Nitratifractor salsuginis DSM 16511: one gene and its partner. The main gene of each other region encodes a partner of the protein of the gene in region 2 in a complex. Links are inferred from orthologs where the notes say so. Each region holds a gene or a part of one and is shown on either strand. Other genes may lie near its edges. The genes, in order: rpsJ and nusB.

Region 1 (10,405 bases), 560 kb from region 2 along the record:
CTTCGCTGGGCTTGACCGCTTTGCGTGCGATCTTGCATCCGGCAACGATGACGGCGTCTTTCTTGGGGAGAACTTTCAGAACCTCTCCCGTCTTGCCTTTGTCATCACCGGCGATGATCATGACCTGATCACCTTTTTTGATGTTGAATTTCTTTGCCATTACCATACCTCCGGCGCGAGCGATACGATTTTCATAAAGCCCGCATAACGTGTTTCACGGCTCACCGGCCCGAAGATACGGGTACCGATGGGCTCTTTTTTGTCATCGATGATTACGGCGGCGTTGTCGTCGAAACGAATCAGGGATCCGTTTTCACGCTGGATCTCTTTTTTGGTCCGAACGACAACCGCTTTGACCACCTTACCCTTCTTCACTTTACCGTTGGGAAGGGCTTTTTTGACCGAGGCGACGATGACGTCACCGACGCTGGCGTACCGGCGCTTGGAACCACCCAGCACTTTGATACACATGATCTCCTTGGCGCCGCTGTTGTCCGCGACGTTCAGGCGGGTAAAACTCTGAATCATTAGCCCTCTCCTCTCTCAACGATTTCGAGAAGACGGAACGCTTTGTTCTTGGAAAGGGGCCGGCACTCGATGGCGCTGACCGTATCTCCCACATTCGCTTCGTTCCGCTCGTCGTGAACCAGATATTTTTTGAAACGCTTGACTGTCTTGTGGTAGCGGGGGTGCAAAACCTTGCGCTCCACCAGGACCGTAGCGGTTTTATCACCGGCCTTTTTGATGACCGTTCCTGAAATTACTCTTTTCGGCATGCTACACCCTTTACTTGGATCTCGCGGCGTTGAGCGCCGTCATAATTCTGGCGACATCTTTTTTGGCCGCTCTCAGCTCACTGGTATTGGTCAGCTGCATCGTCTTGAGCTTCGCCCGGAGGGTGAAGACTTCCATTTTTTTCTCTCGGAGCATCGTTTCGAGTTCTTCGACACTCTTGTCCTGCAGATCAGTATATTTCATTGCTCTCTTCCCTTGAAATGATTTTCGTCTTGAAAGGAAGCTTGTGGCAGGCCAGGGTCAACGCTTCGCGAGCCAGGTCTTCCTGAACGCCCGCCATTTCGAAAATGATCCGGCCGGGTTTGATATTCATTACCCACTTTTCAACGGCTCCCTTACCTTTACCCATCCGGGTTTCCAGAGGCTTCTTGGTCAGAGGCTTGTCGGGGAAGACCCGGATCCAGGTTTTACCGGTACGGTTGACCCGGCGGGTCATCGCGATACGTGCCGCTTCGATCTGCCGGGAGTCGATCCGACCCGCTTCGGTGGCCTTGATGGCGAATTCACCGAATTCAATGCGGTTACCGCGGAAGGATTTACCGCGGTTGCGGCCCTTCTGCTGCTTTCTCCACTTGGTACGTTTGGGCATCAACATAATTATTCACCTCTTCTTCTGGGTTTGCGGCTCTTGCGCTCTTCTTTGGGCTCGGGCTGAATCCCTTTCTGAAGAACTTCACCTTTGAAGATCCAGACTTTGACGCCGATGTTTCCGTAGGTTGTCAGCGCTTCGGCAAAGCCGTAGTCGATCTTGGCCCGCAGGGTATGCAGGGGCACACGACCCTCGAGATACCACTCGGTCCGAGCCATTTCCGCACCGCCGAGACGGCCGGAGACTTGAACTTTGATTCCTTTGGCACCGGACTTCAGTGCCCCCTGAATCGCCTTTTTCATCGCACGGCGGAACGCGACCCGGCGCTCCAGCTGCGTCGCGATGTTTTCGGCGGCCAGCTGAGCGGAAGCCTGGGGGCGTTTCTCTTCTTTGATGTTGATCGCAACATCTTTGCCCAGCATCTTTTGCAGCTTGGCTTTGAGTTTTTCGATGTCGGCACCGCGCTTACCGATAATGATACCGGGGCGTGCAGTGACGATGGTGATACGGATCTTTTTGACGGTCCGTTCGATGATGATATTGCTCACTCCGGCGAAGAAGAGCTCCTTCTTCAGGAATTTGCGGATTTTGTGATCTTCCGCAACAAAGCTGGGAGCACGATCTTTGGCGGGATACCATCGAGACTCCCAGTTGCGGTTGATTCCCAGTCTGAGACCGATAGGATTGACTTTCTGACCCATAGTTACGCTTCCTTTCCGTTGACGATATTTTTGGCATCGGCTACTGACTCACGGAAATCGCCTTTGAAGCTATATTTCTCTTCCATCATGGCGATCTGCTCGTCGGTCATATTGGCGACATCTTCGTAGGTATGGATTCCCTCGTCGTTGAGCTTCTGCTGGTAGGCTTTGCCGATCCCTTTGATCTTGGTCAGATCGTCACCCTTCTTTTCCGTCGCCTCGGCAGCCTCTTTTGCGGCGGCTTTGGCGGCTGTTTCCGCGGGAGCTTCTTTTTTGCTCGCCTTCTTGGCGGGGGCCTTCTCTTTTTTGGGTGCTTCGGCGGCAGCGGCCTCCGCGACCTCTACATAGATGTGTGAAGTGGGCTTGAGAATACGCGTCGCGGTTCCCCGGGCGCGAGGACGCCAGCGCTTCATTACGGCTGCTTTGTCCACACGGCAATCGGTGATGATGACCTCTTCGGGCTCATAATCACCGTTGGCGACTGCGGAAGCGATCACTTTGGAGATGATTCCCGCCGCTTTGTTGGGCATGAACTCCAGAGCGGCCAGGGCCAGCTCGGCGTTCATTCCCTGAACTTCACGGGCAACCAGTCTCGCCTTGGTGGGGGAGACTCTTACATACTTGAGTACTGCTCTGCTCATGATCAACCTACCTTCTTCTGGACACTGCCTTTGTGTCCTCTGAATGTGCGGGTGGGGGCGAATTCACCCAGTTTGTAGCCCACGTGGTTCTCCGTGATATAGACGGGAACGAACTGACGTCCGTTGTGGACGTTGATGGTCAGGCCGATCATCTCGGGGAAGATGACCGAACGGCGAGACCAGGTTTTGATGGGTTTGTTGGAACCCTCTTCTTTTGCCTTGAGTACCTTTTTCATCAAATGATCGTCGATGAAAGGACCTTTTTTCAATGAACGTGCCATGCTTATCCCTTACTTTTTCTTCTTGCGTGAGATGATCAGCTTGTCGCTGGCCTTCTTCCGACGGGTCTTGTACCCCTTGGTGGGCATACCCCAGGGGGAGACGGGGTGGCGACCGGAGTTGGTTTTACCTTCACCACCACCGTGGGGGTGGTCGATGGGGTTCATCGCGGAACCGCGGGTCTGGGGGCGGATACCGCGGTGGCGGTTCCGACCGGCTTTACCGATGACCATGTTGGCGAAGTCTTCGTTGCCGATGGTACCCACCGTCGCCATACACTCACCCAGGATGTAGCGCATCTCTCCGGAAGGAAGCCGCAGGGAGACATATTTGCCGTCGCGGCCCATGATCTGAGCGTAACCGCCGGCGCTGCGGGCGATCTTGCCGCCCTGACCGGGATTCATCTCGATGTTGTGGACCAGGGTACCGACGGGGATGTTTTTCAGCTTCATCGCGTTGCCAGGTTTGATGTCCAGGCCCGCTTCGGCGGCCATGACGGTATCGCCGACCTTCACGCCTTTGGGCTGAAGGATGTAGCGCTTCTCCCCGTCGACGTAGTTGACCAGGCAGATCCGGCAGTTGCGGTAAGGATCGTACTCGACCGTCGCGATCCGTCCCTCGATACCGAACTTGTTCCGCTTGAAATCGATGATCCGGTAGAGCTTTTTCGCTCCGGCCTCTTTATGACGGGAAGTGATCCGGCCGTTGTTGTTGCGTCCCGCTTTGCGGGGGAGCTTCTTCAGCAGAGAGCGGACACTGGCCTTCGCCGTGATATCACTGCTGTCCAGGACCGTCATAAAACGACGGGAGGGGGTGGTTGGTTTGAATGATTTGATTGCCATCGCTATTCCCTTATACCGCTAAGCTTTCGATCTTGGCGTCTTCGGGGAGCTTGACATAAAACTTCTTGCTGTCGGCACGCTTGCCCTCGACTCCCTTGAAACGCTTCACCTTGCCGTTGACTCTCATCGAGTTGACTTTCAGAGGCTTGATTCCGAAATACTCTTTGAAAACCTCTTTCAGACCGTTCTTGGTCATGCGGGGGGTTGTCTGAACGACGATGACACCCTCTTCCTGCAGACCCAGAGTCTTTTCCGTATAGATAATTGCTTTGATATCAGTAATGTCTGCCATGGCTTAACTCTCTTTAATCAGTTTGTCCCAGACCGCTTTTTCCATCACGATGGCGTGATAGGCAGCTGCCAGGTATCCGTTGAGCTCATTCTCTTCGATGAGATAGCTCTCCTGAAGGTTGCGGAAAGCCAGGAAAGTCTTCTCATCGATCATCTCTTTGACCACCAGAAGATCCCGCTGACCGAAGCCATCGACAAAAGCTTTGGCGTCTTTGGTCTTGCCCGATTCGATCGCGACACTGTCGACAACGAAAAGTTTTTCGTTGGCCGCTTTCTCCGCCAACGCGTGCATCAGCGCCAGGCGCTTCTGCTTTTTGTTGACCTTCTGAGTGTAGTTGCGATCGGTCGTGGGACCGAAGACCACACCGCCGCCCCGGAAATGGGGAGCGCGGATGGAGCCCTGACGTGCACGACCGCCCCCCTTCTGCGCGAAGGGTTTCTTGCCGCCGCCGCTGACTGCGGACCGGTTCTTGGTCTGGGCAGTGTTGGCGCGCAGGTTGGCCGCATAGGCTTTGCAATAGAGGTAAAGGTTATGAGGATGTACCTCCAGGAACGCCTGGGGGAGATCCGTCGTTTTGATTACTGTTGCGTTACTCATTTGACAATCCTTACTACTCCACGGGCACCTTTGGGGCCGGGGACGGCTCCCTTGAGCACCAGGATGCCGTTCTCGGCATCGAAGGAGATCACTTCGTTTTTAACGGTGGTCTTGGCGTTACCATAGTGTCCGGGCATCTTCTGTCCGGGCTGAACGCGGCCGGGCCATTCGCACATACCGATGGAACCGGGAGCGCGGTGGAAACGGCTACCGTGTGCCCCGGGGCCTCCGGCGAAGTTATGACGCTTCATAACCCCGCTGAAGCCGCGTCCCTTGCTGTTGAAGGAACTCTTGACGACCTGGGCTTCGGCCAGGGGGGCGGTGCTGAGATCACCGGGCTCGGTCCCCTCGGCCACTTCCAGCGTCATAAATTTGTTGAATTCATTGCTGACGCTGTACTTCTTCTGCTGGCCTTCGATCGCTTTGTTGATCTTCTTGCCGCTGTTGTAGGCGACCAGGGCCTTTCCGTCTTCCCGTACTTCGCAGACCTTGGTCTCAACGACTTTCAGGAGAGTGACCGGAACACTGGGGACGTCGATCGTACGGCTCATGCCGATTTTTTCTACGATATATTCCATTCTTGACTCCTTACTTGTCCATAGACCGGATTTCGACTTCCACTTCGGGAGCCAGGTCCAGTTTCATCAGCGAATCGATGGTCTCGCTGGTGGCAGAGACGATATCGATCATCCGGGAATGAATGCGGATCTCGAACTGCTCACGGCTGTCCTTGTTGATGTGGGGCGAACGCAGCACGGTGTAGCGCTTGATCTTCGTGGGCATCGGAATGGGGCCACGAAGCTCGGCACCGGTGCGGCGGACGGCATCCACGATGGAGGCCACGGAGCGGTCGAGAACACGGTGATCGTAAGCTTTGAGCTTCAATCGGATTTTTTCCATTGTTTTCCTTCTCTAAAGAACTCGTCGGTTGCCCGACATAATTTTTTGGGATGCAGATTATACAGAAAGAGGCCTCTATTCCCCTTGATAATTGTGCTAAAAATGGTATGATTTACAAAAATATTTCCTTTTTGGAAGGAAAGTTATGGATATTCTCGACTATTTTTACGATCTCAAACCGGTTCCCAACCCTTTCTACCCCCGCAAACTCCAACTCCCCGAAGAGGGTTCCTTTTACCTTCACGGGCCGAGATCCTCCGGGAAAACCGCATTGATCCTCCATTGGCTGCAGGCCTTCACCCCGGAATCCTGGCTCTACCTCGATGCCCAGGACCCGGCCTTTGCGCTGGAGGATATCGATACCGCTCTCCTGGAGGGTTTTCTCAAAGAGGAGGGGATCTCCCTTCTGGTCATCGACCATTGGTATGAAGGTTTTCTCGAACGCCTTCCCCGAGTCTCCCGTCTGGTACTGGTCGGCCGTACCCCCTTGCCCCCTTCTCTCTCACTGCCCTCTTTTGAACTCTTTCCCCTCGACTATGAAGAGTTCCTCGGCTTCGACCGGAGTTCGGCACCCGTGCAGGCCTTCAACCGGTTCATCAAGCTCGGCACCCTCCCCCCGCTCGCACTCGAAACCCCGGCATCCGCCCTATTGAGGATGCGGGAATTTTTCTATGCGACATTCGACGATCAGGAGAGTCGGCTTCTGCTCATCCTCGCCCGCTTCCAGGGCCGACGGATCACCGCCCACCAGATCTACACGACCGCCCGGGAGTATTTCAGAATTTCCAAGGATTGGACCTATGCCACGTTGAAGCGTTTCGAAGAGGAAAAGCTGATCTACCTTCTGCCGGATCTGGAGAAGGGGCCGGGGAAAAAGCTTATCTTGTATGATTTTATCTTCACCCGTTACCTCAACAAGTACCAACCCTTTCCGGCCACCTTTGACGCGATGGTGGCCCTGGCCCTGCTCAAACACCAACGCCCCTTCGCCGTGGCGGGCTCGTTGGGATACCGTTTGGAAGATAGGAACGAGCTGATTCTCCCTTCTCCTTTTGAAGGGGAAGACCAGTTTTGGAAACGCGCCCAGCAGCTCTATCCCAAATTCGTAAAAACAGAGGTGGGAAAAGTCTGGGTCGTCACCGTCTCCAACCGATATAGATTCAGTCTCGGTACGATCGAGTTTGAAGCCATCCCCTTTTATGAATGGAGCATACTCAATGAATGAGGAATGAGGAATGAGGAATGAGGAATGAGGAATGAGGAATGAGGAATGAGGAATGAGGAATGAGGAATGAGGAATGAGGAATGAGGAATGAGGAATGAGGAATGAGGAATGAGGAATGAGGAATGAGGAATGAGGAATGAGGAATTTTGACATAGTAGTGATATTTGTCAAGAGGTTTATCGGTTTTATGTGGAAAAATTTTGGAGATATGGAGTCTTGAGAAGAACCTCTCCCCAGATGGCTGCGGCACACGGTGACGGAGGGTGGGCTGCTATGTTCCCATCCTGACCCGGTGTCCTCCGAAACCGTTGCACAGGTCTGGAAAGAGGCGGGAGCATTATAACAAAAAGGAAGAGGTGACGCAATATTGCTTTTTCAGATCTTTTCCGTTATAATGGCGCCCTCCTATTTAGAGGGGTGTCCGAGCGGTCGAAGGAGCACGCCTGGAACGCGTGTGTAGCGCAAGCTACCGTGGGTTCGAATCCCATCCCCTCTGCCATCAAAACAGACCTACAATATTTTCCTCCCAATCATTTCCAATACTGCACTTATCTTTCTTTTACAACTGATCTATATTGCGACAGAATACTTTTTCAAATAGCTAGATTTCGGTAAGAATCGGATCGGTTTTAATGAAGTGGGAACACTAAGATGGAAAAAGAACCCACCGCCCTGATGGCGGCAGGTTGGGGGTTTTAGTCTGCCAGGATCTCTTCGAGGGTGATGTAGTCACCGACCCGACCGGTCATCGGCTCGACGTCGGTATTGACAGGCAGAGTCTTTTTGCCGGGTCTCCAGCCTGCGGGGCAGACTTCACCGGTCTTGTAGGCATGCTGATGCGCCTGGATCTGGCGAATGAACTCTTTGACGTTCCGGCCGACCGGGGGAGCCTGAACCTCCTCAGCCACAATGACGCCATCGGGGTTGATCAGGAAGCGGCCCCGCAGTGCGATACCGGCATCTTCGATCAGGACGCCGAATTTGCGGCTCATATCGTGGGTGGGGTCAGCTGCGATGGTCATTTTGAGACCTTTGAGCAGAGGCTCGGTCTCGACGAAGCGCTTGTGGCTGAACTTGGTGTCGGTGGAGACCGCCAGGACTTCACAGCCCAGCTCTCCCTTGATGATATCGAGGTGAGCGTTCATCGCCGCGATCTCGGTGGGGCAGACGAAGGTAAAGTCTGCAGGATAGAAGCAGACGACTGTCCACTTGCCTTTATAATCTTCGCTGCTTACTTCGGTGTAATGTCCGGTCTCGGCATTGAAGGCTTCAGCCTTGAACTCGGGCATATTCTTCAGGACCAGAACTCCGGCCTGGCTTTGTACATTCTCTTCCATAGTAACCTCCTTGGTGGTTTGGGTTTGACCCTCTTGGGCTTGGGTGGGTTGATCACATGCCATTGCTGACTCCTTTGATCTCCTGTGCCTCAACTACTCTGACACATTTGAGATACGGAATGATAACACAGCGAACCCGTATTGTCAAGTATTTTTATGAGATAATAATTATTATCCTGACTAATGGCTCTTCTTGTGCTATAATCCCGGCGATTTTATAACAAGGAGTGTCAAAATGGCCGTTCCCGAAGATGTAGGATGCAAAAACGAAAATTGCATCAAATGGGCCCAGGAGTGCAAGCGTGCGAAGATATACAGAGAAGGCAAGGCTCGAGAGGTCAAGAGCTTTGGAGGCACCCCTGAAAAAGGTTGTGGGAAATTTCTTCCGATCGATAAGTAATTTTCATTGACTTTACAGCTATCTTTGGTTAGAATTGCACTCCTTTTTTCAGGAAACGGAGTGTAGCGCAGCCTGGTAGCGCACCTGCTTTGGGAGCAGGGGGTCGAAGGTTCGAATCCTTTCACTCCGACCATACACCTGTCTCCTGAAATGATGGTGGGTATAGCTCAGTTGGTTAGAGCGCCAGATTGTGGCTCTGGAGGTCGTGGGTTCGAGACCCATTACCCACCCCATCTTTCACAAGAGATCCCTATTTTAACCTTGAATATGCGCCAGTAGCTCAATTGGATAGAGCATCAGACTTCGGATCTGAGGGTTAGGGGTTCGACTCCTCTCTGGCGCACCACCCTTACTGTTTATGCGCTCGTAGCTCAGCTGGATAGAGCACTCGCCTTCTAAGCGAGCGGTCTCAGGTTCGAATCCTGACGGGCGTACCACCCCTTCTATGCGGACGTGGTGGAATTGGTAGACACGCCAGATTTAGGATCTGGTGCCTTCGGTGTGAGAGTTCGAGTCTCTCCGTCCGCACCATCCGGACAACTTCCCTCTAAAACATATCTCCCGAATGCTTTTTTGACCGATTATCCTCTTTTTTTGCCGGGACAGGAATCTGATCTTCGACGCTGGGGGCTACCGGTTTCATCGTCTTGAGATAGTTCCGGATATATTGAGGGGTTTTTTTGGTCACCCGGTAACCCGCTTTGCCCAGATCGTGATAGACATAGGGCAGATAATGCTCCCGGGTCACCACTACCTTGGTAACGGGGGTCGCCCATTTGAACATCGCCGAGGCTCCCTTTTCTCCCACGTGAATGCAGCCGTGGCTCATGGCGTTGGTATTCCCCATATGCAGGGCATGCCCCCGGTTGGTGAAGAAGAGTGAGAAATCCATATTGTTCACCCCTTTGGGGTCAGGGTGCTGTTTGGACATATGGTAGCGCTCTTTTCGCAGAACCGGGAAGATCCCCGAAGGGGTCTCGTGCCCCTTCGCCCCCGAAGAGATCGAAGCGGCCCACCAGACCACACCGTCTCCATCCACCGCATAGGCCGCACCGTCCGCCCCCTTCTCCCGGAGAGAGATGACGATAAAGTCTTTGCCTCTGAGATCCACGATCTTCTCTTTTCCCGCCTTGTCGATCACTTTGAATCGGGTTTTACCCAGGGGGATCACCCGCGTGCCGTCATTGGCTCCAAAAAGAAAAACCGTCATCACGACCATCCATCCCATTAAAATCCGTCTCATCGCTACTCCTCGGTTTTTGATGCCTCCATTATAATCCCTGCGACTGAAACCGACGATGTGTTACAATCTGCGAAAAAAGGAGAATCGCTATGGGAAAGAAAGGAATGGTGCTTTCATTCGCTGCACTCTTGGCCCTGGGCCTGAGCGGCTGTATGGGGTCAGCCCAGCCAAGCCCGGCCCCGACCGCCGATACCCAGAGCCCCGCCTATCAGAAAGGATACAGCGACGGTTGCGCCACTGCCCACGGGGAGTATCAAAAAGAGAGTGAACTCTTTCGGAATGACCGGAACTACTACGAGGGGTGGTTCGCCGGACGCAGCGGCTGCCAAAACGCCCAATAGACTTCAAAAGAGGGAAAGTCCCCTGGGCAAGCATATAGGGTGTGTTCCTGATCGACAGGGAAATACCTGCCGGAGCGACAATATCCCTGCTACTCCATCTCCAGACTCATCAGATACATATCCTCCCCGTCGAGCAGATTGGTCTCGAGGCTCCCGCACTCGGGACAGGCCATCACCAGCTCTTCCAGAGTAGACTCTTTTTGACACGCTCGACAATAGATGA
Region 2 (5,824 bases):
GAGGTCAAAGAGCGCTTCGGTTACTCCATTCTGACCGATATCCACGAGCCCGCCCAGGCTGCGCCGGTGGCCGAGGTGGCCGATGTGCTGCAGATCCCCGCCTTTCTCTGCCGGCAGACCGACCTGCTCGTCGCCGCGGCCAAGACCGGGGCCAAGGTCAACATCAAAAAGGGGCAATTCCTCGCTCCCCAGGCGATGGAGTACTCCGTGGCCAAAGTCCTCAAAACCCGGGGATACGAGGGCGAAGTGAATTACGAGGCTTCGGAGAAATACGGAGTTTGGCTCACGGAGCGGGGCACGACCTTCGGTTACGGAAACCTGGTAGTCGATATGCGCTCTTTCCCCATCATGCGCCGATTCGCTCCGGTGGTGTTTGACGCGACCCACTCGGTGCAGATGCCGGCCAGCGGCGGGGCCACCAGTGGCGGCGACAGCCGATTCGTCCCCACCCTGGCACGGGCGGCTGCGGGAGCGGGAGTGGACGGCTTCTTCTTCGAAACCCATTTCGACCCCTCCGTCGCCTTGAGCGATGGGCCCAATATGATAAAATTGCAAGACCTCGAGCGTCTGATTCCCCAGATCGACGCCATTCGCAGTATCGTAGAATAAAGGAACAGTATGAACATCGTCGAAGGAAACCTTCGGGTCGACCCAAGCAAAAAGGTCGCCATTATCTCCGCACGCTTTAATCATTTCATCACCGATCGCCTGGTAGAGGGGGCCAAAGATACCTATGCCCGCCTCGGCGGTGATCCCGAGAGCCTGGATCTGATCCTGGTACCGGGGGCCTTTGAGATCCCCTTCGCCCTGGACCGGGCGCTGGCTTCGGGCAAATACGACGCCGTCTGCTGCCTGGGCGCGGTGATCCGGGGAGCGACGCCCCACTTCGACTATGTCTCCGCCGAAGCGACCAAGGGCATCGCCAACGTCACCCTCAAATATGCCAAGCCGGTCTCCTTCGGCGTGCTCACCGTCGACAGCATCGAGCAGGCCATCGAACGGGCCGGCACCAAAGCGGGCAACAAAGGGGGCGAAGCGATGAGCAGCCTGATCGAGATGATCAACCTCTATGATGTAATGAGTAACTAGAAACTAGTAACTAGTAACTAGTAACTAGAAATTTTGGTATGCGTTGCTTTGCAACGCTTTCGTTAAATATAATAAATATAAAAAACTTGCGACGTGAGGCGGCGTAGCCGCCGTGCTTGCGTCGTGCGACCAAAAAAGGTGAAATATGGCGACACGACATCAGGCTAGACGGGCGGTAGTGGGTCTGCTCTATGCCTACGATCTGGGCAATGACGGGATCGAAAAGTTCAGTGAAGAGATCCTGGAGAGTGACAAGATCCGCAACAAGCAACGGGAATTTTCCATGCGGCTCTTCAAAGGGACCATCGAAAATCTCGACAAGATCGACGAAGAGATCCAGAAACATTTGGAGAGCTGGGACTACTCCAAGATCGGCAAAGTCGAAAAGGCGATCCTCCGCCTGGGAGCCTACGAAATCCTCATCGAGGGAACCGACCGCCCCATCATCATCAACGAAGCGGTGGAACTGGCCAAAGAGTTGGCCGACGAGAAATCCCCGCAATTTATCAACGGGGTCCTAGATGCTGTCGGGAAACCGGTAGCGAAGCCGGAGGCGGCTTCGAATAATGAGGAATGAGGAATTAGGAATGAGGAATTATGGTCAGCGTTGCAGGGCAACGCACTATATTCAAAAAAGAGGTGTCGCGAAGCGACAAGAACCGAAATTTCTCATTTCTCATTTCTCATTTCTCATTCATACGCATAAAGGAGCCCATTTATGCGTATGACCATCGACGAGGCGGTGGATCTGATCCGGAACGCCGATCTCAAAGAGTTGGGGCGGATGGCCTATGCCCGCAAAAAGGAGCTGCATCCCAAAGGGGTGACGACTTTCGTGGTGGACCGCAACATCAACTACACCAACGTATGCTGGGTCGATTGCAAATTCTGCGCCTTTTACCGCCACGAGAAGAATGACGACGCCTACATCCTGAGCTTCGAGGAGATCGATCAAAAGATCGAGGAGCTTCTGGCCATTGGGGGGACCCAGATCCTCTTTCAGGGAGGGGTGCATCCCAAGCTGGAGATCGAGTGGTACGAGGATCTGGTGGAGCATATTCATAAGAAATATCCGCAAATAACCATCCACGGCTTCAGCGCCATCGAGATCGACTACATCGCCAAACGTTCCAATATCTCCATCCGGGAGGTGCTCCGCAGGCTCCACGCCAAAGGGCTGGCCTCCATCCCCGGGGCCGGAGCGGAGATCCTCAGCGACCGGGTGCGGGATATCATCGCTCCCAAGAAGCTGGACAAGGATACTTGGCTGGAGGTCCATCGCGAAGCCCACAAGCTGGGGATCAAATCCACGGCGACGATGATGTACGGCACCGTGGAGACCGACCGGGAGATCGTGGAGCATTTCGATCATATCCGCCGGCTCCAGGATGAGACGGGGGGATTTCGGGCCTTTATTATGTGGTCTTTCCAGGGCAAAAACACCCGACTGGTCGAAGAGATCCCCGAGATCCGCAAACAGTCGGCCAACCGCTATCTACGGCTCCTGGCGGTCGCCCGGCTCTTCCTGGACAATGTCCCCAACATCCAAAGCTCCTGGGTCACCCAGGGCAGCTACATTGGACAGATGGCACTGCTCTGGGGAGCCAATGACCTGGGCAGCACGATGATGGAGGAGAATGTAGTCTCCGCCGCCGGGGCCAGCAACCGGATGAACCAGGAGGAGATGATCCGCCTCATCCGCGACATCGGCGAACGCCCCGCCAAAAGGAACACCGCTTATGAAATTCTCGAATATTTTTGAATGAGGAATGAGGAATGAGGAATGAGGAATTTCGGAAGGCGGTGCAGTGGCTCCGCTCAATTTTTACTCAGCGCTCAACGCTCAGCGCTCAACGCTCGATATTGAAGATTATTACAGCGATTTTTATAGTTCAAGGAACAATTATGGCCGCAACACTGATGCACGTTACCGTCAAAGGGGTCAAGATCCCCGTCGTCTTCGAAAAGGAGAAACGCCTTCCCCTGGCGTCGATGGAGCTTGTGTTCCGCGATAGCGGGTCCCTAGCCGATACGGTGCCGGGGATCGCACGCTTCAGCGCCGGGATCCTGGGAGAGGGGACCCGCAAAGAGGGGGCCATCGCCTTCGCCGAGGCTCTGGAGAACCGGGCGGTGCAGCTGCACGCCGATACGGGTCGGGAGACCTTCGTCCTCTCTCTCGAAGCACTCAAGAGTGAATTCGACTTTGGTTTGGGGAAACTTTCCGAGCTGCTGCGTGACCCCAACCTGACTCCCGAAGCCTTCAAAAAGGTGCAGACCCAGACCCTGGGCAAGCTGCGCCAAAAAGAGAGCGACTTTGACTACATCGCCGCGACCAAGCTGCGCTCGATCCTCTTCGAGGGGACTCCGCTGGCCCATCCGGCACTGGGAACTCCCGAAAGCATCAGCCATCTGAAATTGGAGCAGGTCGAGAGCTATCTGAAGGATCATCTGCATCTGGAGAATCTTATCGTGGTCATCGGGGGCAAGTTCACTCCCGAGGAGGTGAAAAAGGCGGTCGAAAAGGCGGCTGAAGCACTGACTCACGGAGAGGTGGCCCCCATCCCCCATTTCAGCGCCAACGACAAAGAACGCGAAGTCGTCACCCCCGAAGAGACGGACCAAGCCTATATCTACTTCGGAGCCCCCTACGCGATGGAGGCCAATGATACCCACCGGGTTTACGGCAAAGTGGCGGCTTTCATCCTGGGAAGCGGGGGGTTCGGCAGCCGCCTGATGGAGGAGGTGCGGGTCAAGCGGGGCCTGGCCTACTCCGCCTACGGCCGTCTGGCAGTCCAGCGCACCCACAGCTATTTCAGCGGATACCTCCAGACCAAACTCGAGAGTCAGAAAGAGGCCCAAAAGGTGGTCAAGGAGGTGGTCGACCGTTTCCTCAAAGGTGGGGTCAGCGCCGAGGAGCTGGAGAGCGCCAAAAAGTTCTTTTTAGGCAGCGAGCCCCTGCGCACCGAGACCCTCTCCCAGCGTATGAGCCGGGCTTTCCACGAGTATTACGACGGATTGGGGCTTGAGTGGTCGGCCAAAGAGCTGGAGATGATCCGGACGATGAAGCTGGAGGATCTGAATGCCTTTATTCACGCCCATCCTGAGATCGGGAAGTTGAGTTGGTCGATCGTCACGAAAAAGTAGTTTAGCGGTTTCCCTCTTCATTTCTTTTTCTTTGTTTTGCGACAAAGAAAAAGGAAACGAAGCAAAGAAAAAGAAAACGCAAGGGACTGACGTCCTTTTTTGATCTTCCAATGATATATAAGCTCATTTGACATAAAAGATTTCCTAATCCAAAACTTCAAGAATATTGCAAATTGTTTATAAAACTTCTTCTAACCCTACTTTATTCTGTAATATTCTAAAGAGTAAATATGATTTTCACTCCAACCAGAGCTTTCACTCGATAGCTCTGGCAGTCGCAAACACCTGCGGTGCCCCTTCGGGGTTGAGTGCTCCTTTGTCGCCATCGAGTGAAAGCTCCATCGCAAATATTGGATTAATGGTCGCCGGTGTAATAATAATCTATAAAGAGTGGGTATGGAAGAGGTTGAAGCGAAACGGTTGTTCCAAAAGCTCAAAATCCGGACTCTGTTGGACCTGGCGCTGATTTTGCCGAGTTCCTATGAGGATACCCGGCTTGCTTCCAGGATCGAGCCGGGGCGGGTGCAGACCTTTGAGGCGCAGGTGGAGGATCGCCGGATCCGGGGGGGGCGGATGCAGGTGCGTTTTTTTCTCCCCGCTCTCGGTCGGAGGATCAGCGGGCAGTTTTTCAAAGCCACACCCTACCATCAGCGTCTCTTCGAACCCGGAAGCCGCCATATCATCCACGGCAAAGTCTCCCTTTTTAACGGGTGGCCCCAGATCGCCCAGCCCCGCTCCCTCAAAGAGTATGGGCGCATCTTCCCCCGATACAAAACGGTGCTCAAAGAGTCTCAGATGCGGGCTTTGATCGAGAATTATGTCACCGAACGCAATCTTTTTGCCGAGGGGCTGCAGAGTGAGGAGGTGGGATTGCTGATGCGTCTTCATTTCCTCGAGCGCTACAGCGAGGCCGGAGCGCCCCCGCCTCAGATCGAGGGAGAGGTTGTGGGGCAGCTCAAGTTCATCGAAGCCTACAACCACCTGCGCAAGCTTCGCTCCAAACGCCACGACTATCCCGCCCTCAAGGCGCTAAACCGGCCTATCGAACCTTTTGTCGAAACCCTGCCCTTTACCTTGACGCCGGATCAACAAAAAGTGATCGCCGAGATCCAAAAGGACCTCTCCCAAAAGGAGAAGGCGGCGCGGCGTATGATCATCGGGGATGTGGGCAGCGGCAAGACGATGGTGATCCTGGCGGCGGCGGTGATGGCGGGTGGTGATCGCTCCGTGCTGATGGCGCCCACCTCCATCCTGGCGAGGCAGCTCTATGAAGAGGCGTGCAAATATCTCCCCCGGGAGCTCAAAGTGGCTTTGGTGATGCAGGGCAATAGCGAAGGGGATTACCGGGAGGCTGATTTTATCATCGGCACCCACGCACTGCTCTATCTGGAGGATCTGCCCGAGGCGGCTCTGGTGATGGTGGATGAGCAGCACCGCTTCGGCACCAAACAGCGGGCATTGCTGGAGGCGTTGGTAAGCCAAGGGGAGCGCCGCCCCCACTATCTGCAATTCTCCGCCACCCCCATCCCGAGGACCCAGGCGATGATGGAGTCGGAGCTCATCGATGTGAGCCTCATCACCCAAACTCCTT

What was found.
Region 1: the proteins of nusB (region 2) and rpsJ are in contact, whole or in part, in a solved structure (PDB 3D3B), measured with the Escherichia coli proteins. The link is inferred for Nitratifractor salsuginis DSM 16511 from one-to-one orthologs.

What each region holds. Positions count from the first base shown.
Region 1 is NC_014935.1:95,810-106,214, reverse strand. The notes cover bases 3,981-6,796. They hold rpsJ (30S ribosomal protein S10), read right to left. Parts: upstream 5,637-6,796; coding sequence 5,325-5,636; downstream 3,981-5,324. Other genes in these bases: NITSA_RS00515 (ATP-binding protein), read left to right, coding at 5,782-6,796; rplC (50S ribosomal protein L3), read right to left, coding at 4,733-5,314; rplD (50S ribosomal protein L4), read right to left, coding at 4,143-4,736; NITSA_RS00535 (50S ribosomal protein L23), read right to left, coding at 3,981-4,139. Outside these bases: rplX (50S ribosomal protein L24), read right to left, coding at 1-160; rplN (50S ribosomal protein L14), read right to left, coding at 160-528; rpsQ (30S ribosomal protein S17), read right to left, coding at 528-776; rpmC (50S ribosomal protein L29), read right to left, coding at 787-978; rplP (50S ribosomal protein L16), read right to left, coding at 965-1,390; rpsC (30S ribosomal protein S3), read right to left, coding at 1,393-2,085; NITSA_RS11740 (helix-hairpin-helix domain-containing protein), read right to left, coding at 2,088-2,279; rpsS (30S ribosomal protein S19), read right to left, coding at 2,729-3,007; rplB (50S ribosomal protein L2), read right to left, coding at 3,017-3,847; more of NITSA_RS00535, read right to left, coding at 3,858-3,980; more of NITSA_RS00515, read left to right, coding at 6,797-6,861; NITSA_RS00505 (peroxiredoxin), read right to left, coding at 7,557-8,261; NITSA_RS11350 (hypothetical protein), read left to right, coding at 8,434-8,598; NITSA_RS00475 (L,D-transpeptidase), read right to left, coding at 9,146-9,841; NITSA_RS00470 (hypothetical protein), read left to right, coding at 9,931-10,182; hydrogenase maturation nickel metallochaperone HypA, read right to left, coding at 10,272-10,405. UniProt on the Escherichia coli protein: Involved in the binding of tRNA to the ribosomes. Part of the processive rRNA transcription and antitermination complex (rrnTAC). The complex forms an RNA-chaperone ring around the RNA exit tunnel of RNA polymerase (RNAP).
Region 2 is NC_014935.1:659,425-665,248, forward strand. Bases 1-2,950 are described here. They hold nusB (transcription antitermination factor NusB), read left to right. Parts: upstream 1-1,234; coding sequence 1,235-1,666; downstream 1,667-2,950. Other genes in these bases: kdsA (3-deoxy-8-phosphooctulonate synthase), read left to right, coding at 1-609; ribH (6,7-dimethyl-8-ribityllumazine synthase), read left to right, coding at 619-1,089; NITSA_RS03325 (dehypoxanthine futalosine cyclase), read left to right, coding at 1,808-2,851. Also shown: NITSA_RS03330 (M16 family metallopeptidase), read left to right, coding at 2,995-4,233; ATP-dependent DNA helicase RecG, read left to right, coding at 4,630-5,824. UniProt on the Escherichia coli protein: Part of the processive rRNA transcription and antitermination complex (rrnTAC). The complex forms an RNA-chaperone ring around the RNA exit tunnel of RNA polymerase (RNAP).